Priestia megaterium: one gene and its partner. The protein of the gene in region 1 binds, or shares a complex with, the protein of each later gene. Links are inferred from orthologs where the notes say so. Each region holds a gene or a part of one and is shown in the gene's direction. Other genes may lie near its edges. The genes, in order: LIS78_RS22180 and smc.

Region 1 (3,190 bases):
TGGCAGCTGTATCTTTGGAAGCAAGAAGAAGATATTATTGGGATTGTTGGCATTTCCATGCTCGATAAAAGTTTGATTGAGGTTCAACACGTCAGTGTAAACCCTTCACACCGCCAACAGGGCATTGGCAAAAAAATGATTAAAGCTCTTAAAGAAATGTATACGACTGCACAAATTAAGCCGAGTGAAATCATCGCTCCGTTTTATGAAAAGTGTCAGTCGGATGAATAAAGAAAAGCATGATTAGGTAAGGTGCGAAAGCTTCTTTCACATCTTAGTCATCATAAAACAACAGGTAGCTTCTAGCTACCTGTTGTTTTGTTTTGCCAATAAGTTTGCTTGTCTTTCCGCAATCACATCTGAGCGATCTCGCGTGCTGTGACGATGAACAATCGCATCATTTTGCAGATTAGAAGCTGATAACCAGACAAGCTGTTTATCAGTGCTTCTTTGTTTGCAAGCTCGTAATAATGCTGGATCTTCAATGGGCAAGTTAATACTTTTATATGGCTGATAGGTATCGATTAAAGCTAATTGTTTGCGAAGAAGTTTAAGCAGTGAAGGATAATTAAGTCCAAGCTGTGCAATATTTTCTTCTTCCTTCGTTAAAATTGCCAGCGCCTTTTGCATCGTTCTTTTGGCTCCGGCGAAATTTTGGCGTCGATGATGATAGAGTGAAACAGCAATTTGAATAAGGCCAACCCAAATAATATTGCGGTGCCCTCTTTCGTCTTTTTTCCAGTGTTCTTCTAGCAGTTCATGACATTCAAAGTAATCCCGGTCGCCATGAAAATGAACTAAATAATCAATATAGGCTTGTGAATACAATCTTGTTCCCTCCTGGTAAGACTCTATATGTAGTGTATCACAAAAATTAGCTATTCATCATCGCGGTACCTTTAAAGAGACAAACGTGCTCAAGGTATGGCGAACACGTTTGTTTTTATTCAATATGTGTGGTTAGAAGCGTAAGCAAGAACAACCAACAATAATTAATAAAATAAACAGTACAACAATTAAAGCGAAACCGCTACCGTATCCACAAGATTTTTCACCCATGCGAGTTCCTCCTTCAGTCATTTCAAAATGTTATTACCTTGACATCATATGTATGTTTAAACTTTTTGTATGGGCAAATGACCTATTTTCACGTTAATTTGTATTGGACATGTGTCTATAATCCTCTATACTAATGATAGTAACGTTATATAAAGCAGCAGAAATGATAAGCAATTGAAAAGTGTTGGTGAGATAAAAGTGGAGTATAGTGTAAAAGTAGATGCGTTTGAAGGACCTTTAGATCTTCTTCTGCATTTGATTAACCGATTTGAAATTGATATTTACGATATCCCAGTAGCGACAATTACTGAGCAATATATGATGTTTATACATACAATGAATGAGCTTCAGCTAGACGTTGCCAGTGAGTATCTAGTCATGGCAGCAACCTTGCTTCAAATTAAAAGTAAAATGCTTCTGCCTACGTATGAAGAAGATATGGATGAAATTGAAATGGTCGATGAAGAAGATCCGCGTGAAGAATTGATGCAGCGCTTAATTGAATATCGAAAGTTTAAAGAAGCGGCGGTAGAGCTTCAAAAGCTGGAAGAAGACCAAAGTCATGTGTATACAAAACCTCCAAGTAATGTGCAAATAAATGCAGAAGAACGTACGCAGCCTCAGGACGAAGGATTGGATATATCACTGTATGATATGCTAAGTGCTTTTCAAAAGTTGATGAAACGAAAGCAAAACAAAAAGCCTATGCAGACGAAAATAGCAAGGCAAGATATTCCAATTGACAAGCGCATGAGTGAAATTGTGAATGAATTAAAAGCCTTTAAAGGGAAAAAAAGTTTTTATCAGCTGTTTCCTTATCAAGAGCGTGATCATATTGTTGTAACGTTTTTAGCTGTGCTGGAATTAATGAAAGAAAATGAAATCGTTGTGGAACAGCAGCACAATCTAGACGAGCTTTATGTATCGTATCGAGAAAGGAATGAAGAGGAATGACAACGAATAATCTACAGGCTATTATTGAGAGCTTACTTTTTGTTTCTGGTGATGAAGGTCTATCCATTAGCCGGTTAGCTGAGATTATAGAAAAGCCTCATGAAGACATTCAAGGTGCTTTGGAGAGCTTAGAGCAAGAGTGTAAGTTCAGAGGAGTTACACTTATTGAAATAGGAGGGGCCTATCAGCTTGTCACAAAAAAAGAGTATGCACCATATATTGAGAAGCTCGTAGAAGCTCCCGCTAATCAATCATTATCACAAGCAGCGCTTGAAACGTTAGCTATTGTAGCGTATAAGCAGCCAATTACAAGAGCTGAAATCGAAGAGATTCGCGGAGTGAAAACGGAAAGACCTCTTCAAACTTTAATTGGAAAGGTTTTATTAAAAGAAGTGGGACGAGCGGAAGGCGCAGGTCGGGCCATCTTATACGGAACGACAAAAGAATTTTTAGGCTATTTTGGCCTTAAAAGTATCGAAGAGCTGCCGCCGCTTCCAGAAGATTTATTACAAGAAGGAACCGATCAAGAAGCAGATTTGTTTTTTCAATCGTTTCAAGAAATGAAGTGAAAGTGTAAAAGAACATAGAGTTTTTTCTATGTTCTTTTTTGTATGGACAAATCTTTTCATTCATAACCAAAAAAGACGAGCATAAACTTGTACAAACAGGTAGAGGGACGGGGATGACATGAAAAGAAGCAAAAAAAGTATCATCTATCTATTTATTGTATTGCTATGTCTCAGCGGTTGGCCTTCCACATCATCTGCAGCGGGGAGCGTAAGTGCTCATAGTGCTATTTTGATGGAACAGAAATCAGGGAGAGTGTTATATGCTAAAAATGCAGATCAAGTTAGCCGAATTGCTAGCATTACAAAAATTATGACAGCAATACTGGCGATTGAATCTGGCAAAATAAATAAAACAGTTACCGTTAGCCACAACGCAGTTGGTGTTGAAGGTTCTTCTGTGTATTTAGTTGAAGGTGAAAAAATAAAATTAAAAGATTTAGTATATGGCTTGATGCTTCGTTCGGGTAATGATGCTGCTGTAGCTATCGCAGAAGCCGTTGGAGGAAGCGAAGATGGATTTGTTTATTTGATGAATAAAAAAGCAGAAGAAATTGGCATGACAAATACAACATTTCAAAATCCGCATGGATTAGACGATCATGAAAATC
Region 2 (4,439 bases), 160 kb from region 1 along the record:
TTCTAAAAAAAGTTGTCTTTCCAAAAATTAATGAAGGTGCTTTTTCTCATGTGATGGATTTCAAAAGCCAGCTTCAAGAAGTGATTCAACGTGATGGAGTTGGACAATTAGAATACAAAGTTTTGCAAGAAAAAGGTCCAGCGCATAATCGCGAATTCTTATCTCGCGTATCGTTAAATGGTGAAGAGCTCGGCGTTGGTGTAGGCCGTTCGAAAAAAGAAGCAGAGCAAAAAGCAGCTCAAGTAGCTATTACGAAAATTAGAGCAAGTCAAACGAAATAAAATGATCCCCCTCTTAACGTATTCGTTATAAAGGGGGATTTGCTATGAAAAGATTACATGTGTGAGGGGGGATTTCTATGTTCCTCAAACGATTAGATATTGCAGGGTTCAAATCGTTTGCAGAAAAAGTATCGATAGATTTTGTGCCAGGTGTAACGGCGGTAGTAGGACCGAATGGAAGCGGAAAAAGCAACATTACGGATGCCATACGCTGGGTGCTTGGAGAACAGTCAGCCAAATCGCTTCGTGGAGGGAAAATGGAGGACATTATTTTTGCAGGAAGCGAATCGCGCCGTGCGGTAAATGTGGCTGACGTAACGCTTACGTTGGAAAATGATGACCAGTTTCTCCCGCTTGACTACCATGAAGTTAGTATTACAAGGCGCGTGTACCGCTCAGGAGACAGTGAATTTTTTATTAACAACCAGCCGTGCCGCTTGAAAGATATTGTCGATTTATTTATGGATTCAGGACTTGGAAGAGAAGCTTTTTCGATTATCAGTCAAGGAAAAGTAGAAGAAGTACTAAGCAGTAAATCTGACGAGCGCCGTAAAATTTTTGAAGAAGCAGCAGGTGTATTAAAATACAAAACGCGTAAACGAAAAGCGGAGCTTCGACTTCTCGAAACGCAAGAAAATTTAAACCGAGTGGTAGATATTCTTCATGAAATTGAAGGTCAGTTAGAGCCTTTACAGATTCAATCGTCTATTGCAAAAGATTATTTGCAGAAAAAAGAAGAATTAGAGCACATGGATGTGGCTGTTACGGTATTTGAAGTTGAAGATCTTCATCAGAAATGGGAAAAATTAAAAGCTGAAATGGCTCAGCACGAGCAGCTTGAAGAATCTCTCGCGACGAATATTCGCACGCGCGAAGGAGAAATCCAGACCCTTCGTTTGCACATTCAGCAAATAGATGAACAACTAGATTCTCTACATAAAAAACTACTATATGTAAGTGAAGAAGTAGAAAAGCTAGAAGGCAAAAAAGAAGTACTAAAAGAGCGTAAGAAAAATGCCTTTCAAAATAAAGAGCAGCTGGAACGTTTAGTAAAAGAGTATACTCATAAGCATCAAGAGCTAAGTAAAGCAAAAGACAGCGAAGGAAAAGATCTTGAGCAATCTCAAAAAGAAGTACAAGAGATACGTCTGAAGCTTACTGAGCAGGAACAGCTGTTCAGACAGTACAGCGAGAATCTAGAAGAAAAACTTGAACAGATGAAAAGCGAGTATTTTGAATTAGCGAACGCTCAAACATCCGCTCGAAATGAAATTTCATTTTTAGAGCAGCAAAAAATGCAAACGTTTGAAAAAGAGCAGCGTTTAACAAAATCCAACGAGCAATACGTAGAACAGCGCCGTGAATTAACGCAGCGAAAAGAAGCGGCGATCAAAAGGCTTGCTCAGTTTCGTCAAGAGCTTCAGCAAGCTGTGCAAGTGTATAAGCAGCAAGGAGAGAAGCTTGAGTCATTAAGGCAAGCCTATCGCAAACAAGAGTCTACGCTTTATCAAGCTTATCAGTACGTGCAACAGACAAAATCACGAAAAGAAATGCTTGAAGAGATGCAAGAAGACTATGAAGGTTATTTTCACGGTGTAAAAGAAGTATTAAAAGCGCGTGATGAGAAGCTTGCAGGTATCAAAGGCGCCATTGCTGAGCTAATCAATGTCCCAAAAGAGTATGAAACAGCGCTTGAAATTGCGCTTGGAGGAGCAGCTCAGCATATTGTCGTTCAAGACGAACAAAGTGCACGTCAGGCAATTGGCTTTTTAAAACAAAATGGTTACGGGAGAGCTACATTTTTACCACTGACGTCTGTAAAAGACCGTTATGTTCCGGCTCAAACTATTTCTATGCTAGAGAGTCACGAAGCGTATGTAGGAATCGCTTCATCTCTTGTTAAATACGAAGCTACCTACGACCGAGTTATTAAAAATTTGCTTGGAACCGTTATTGTTGTCAATGATTTAAAAGGTGCGAATGAACTTGCCCGTCTTGTGCAGCACCGCTATCGTTTTGTGACCATTAAAGGAGATGTCGTCAACCCTGGTGGTTCGATGACAGGCGGTTCAATGAAGCAAAAGTCCAACTCTTTGTTAGGCCGTCAGCGTGAAGTGGAAGCCATTACGGCAAAAATAGAAGAGATGGAACAAAAGACGCTTGTGCTCGAGCAAGATGTAAAAGATAAAAAGTCACAGATTGAAGAGCTTCAACAGGAAATTAATAAACAGCAGGCATTTGTGGAACGCTTGAAAGACAAAGAGCAGGAATCTGACCGAGAAGTAAAGCAAATTGACATCGAAGAAAAAGCAGTGAATGACCGCTTAACCATGTACGATCATGATATTGCTAGCTTTAGACAAGATCAAACAAGCTTGTCCGCTCGAATTGATGAGCTGCATACGAGTTTGCAAGGAAATCAGCAGCAAGCAAATGTATTAGAGAAAAATATTGAAGAGTTAGCTGCACGCAAGCATACACAGCAAACGTCTAAAGAAACGGTTCAACATGAGCTTACAGAAGTAAAAGTCCTTCTTGCGAAAAAAGAACAGTTCCTTGCAAATCAGCAAGAAAAATATGAAAGAGTGTGTTTTGAGCTTGATCAAACCATTCAGCGTTTGTCTGAAACTACAGATGATCTTTCTCTTTTAACCAGTGAAATCACGAGCAACGACTCGGGTGAACTTCAGCTCGAAGAAGCGGCGCATGAGCGAATAAAAGAAAAGACAGAAACGTTAAAATTAATGGATGACTGCAGATCAGAGCGGTTGAAAGCCCAGAATAAACTTGAAGACGAAGAGAGGATTGTAAAAGAGCTGCAGCGTCAGTACAAACAAATTGCGGATGCTTTAAAAGATGAAGAAGTCAAAATCAATCGAATTGACGTAGAGCTAGACAGCCGTCTGCAGCAGCTGACAGAAGAGTACGAAATTAGCTTTGAAGCAGCAAAAGAAAAGTATCCTTTAACATTAGATATTCAAGAAGCGAGGAAAAAAATCAAGCTCATTAAGTTGGCAATTGATGAATTAGGAACCGTAAACTTAGGTTCTATTGAACAATATGAACGCGTTTCAGAGCGCTATGAATTTTTAAATACGCAGCGAGCGGACCTGGACGAAGCGAAAAATACCCTGTATCAAGTGATTGAAGAAATGGACGGGGAAATGAAGAAACGCTTTTCTGATACGTTTTCTCGTATCCGCAATGAATTTGGTACAGTGTTCTCTTCACTATTCGGCGGAGGAAAAGCGGATTTGAAATTAACAGATCCGAAAGATTTATTAAATACAGGGGTGGAAATTGTTGCCCAGCCTCCTGGGAAAAAACTGCAGAATCTAGGGTTGCTGTCAGGCGGCGAGCGTTCGTTAACAGCTATTGCCCTCCTGTTTTCTATCTTGAAAGTACGTCCAGTTCCGTTTTGTGTGCTAGATGAAGTGGAAGCGGCGCTTGATGAAGCAAACGTTCATCGCTTTGCTACGTATTTACGCAAATTTAGTAATCAAACACAGTTCATTGTTATTACTCACCGAAAAGGTACAATGGAAGAAGCTGATGTACTGTACGGTGTGACGATGCAAGAATCTGGCGTATCGAAATTAGTCTCTGTTCGTTTAGAAGAATCAAAGCAATATGTTTAACTCATAGAATGAAAGGGTGGTACGAATGAGCTTTTTTAAGAAACTAAAAGAAAAAATTACAATGCAAACGGATTCTGTTACACAAAAATTTAAAGATGGATTATCAAAAACGCGCAATTCTTTTTCAGAACGGGTGAATGATCTAGTGTCTCGCTATCGTCAAGTAGACGAAGAATTTTTTGAGGAATTAGAAGAAATTTTAATTAGTGCTGATGTCGGTGTGGCTACCGTGTTGGATTTAATTGATGACTTAAAATCGGAAGTGAAACGCCGTAATATTAAGGACCCTCAAGATGTGCAGGCTGTCATCTCTGAGAAATTAATTGACATTTATGAGTCTGGTGAAGAGCAGATTGGTGAACTGAATATGCAGCAAAATGATTTAACGGTGATTTTGTTTGTAGGGGTAAACGGCGTTGGAAAAACAACAACAATTGGGAAAATTGCGCATAAATTCAAACAAGAAGGCAAAAAAGTCGTAATGGCAGCAGGTGATACGTTCCGTGCCGGTGCGATTGAG

The links.
Region 2: the proteins of LIS78_RS22180 (region 1) and smc are in contact, whole or in part, in a crystal structure (PDB 3ZGX), measured with the Bacillus subtilis proteins. The link is inferred for Priestia megaterium from one-to-one orthologs.

Annotation. Positions count from the first base shown.
Region 1 is NZ_CP085442.1:4,278,492-4,281,681, reverse strand. The notes cover bases 266-3,135. They hold LIS78_RS22180 (segregation/condensation protein A), read left to right. Parts: upstream 266-1,257; coding sequence 1,258-2,013; downstream 2,014-3,135. Other genes in these bases: LIS78_RS22170 (D-alanyl-D-alanine carboxypeptidase family protein), read left to right, coding at 2,701-3,135; scpB (SMC-Scp complex subunit ScpB), read left to right, coding at 2,010-2,582; LIS78_RS22185 (YjcZ family sporulation protein), read right to left, coding at 961-1,059; LIS78_RS22190 (DUF309 domain-containing protein), read right to left, coding at 307-828. Also shown: LIS78_RS22195 (GNAT family N-acetyltransferase), read left to right, coding at 1-231; more of LIS78_RS22170, read left to right, coding at 3,136-3,190. UniProt on the Bacillus subtilis protein: Participates in chromosomal partition during cell division. May act via the formation of a condensin-like complex containing Smc and ScpB that pull DNA away from mid-cell into both cell halves.
Region 2 is NZ_CP085442.1:4,118,112-4,122,550, reverse strand. What follows is about bases 1-4,119. They hold smc (chromosome segregation protein SMC), read left to right. Parts: upstream 1-358; coding sequence 359-3,919; downstream 3,920-4,119. Other genes in these bases: ftsY (signal recognition particle-docking protein FtsY), read left to right, coding at 3,945-4,119; rnc (ribonuclease III), read left to right, coding at 1-281. Also shown: more of ftsY, read left to right, coding at 4,120-4,439. UniProt on the Bacillus subtilis protein: Required for chromosome condensation and partitioning.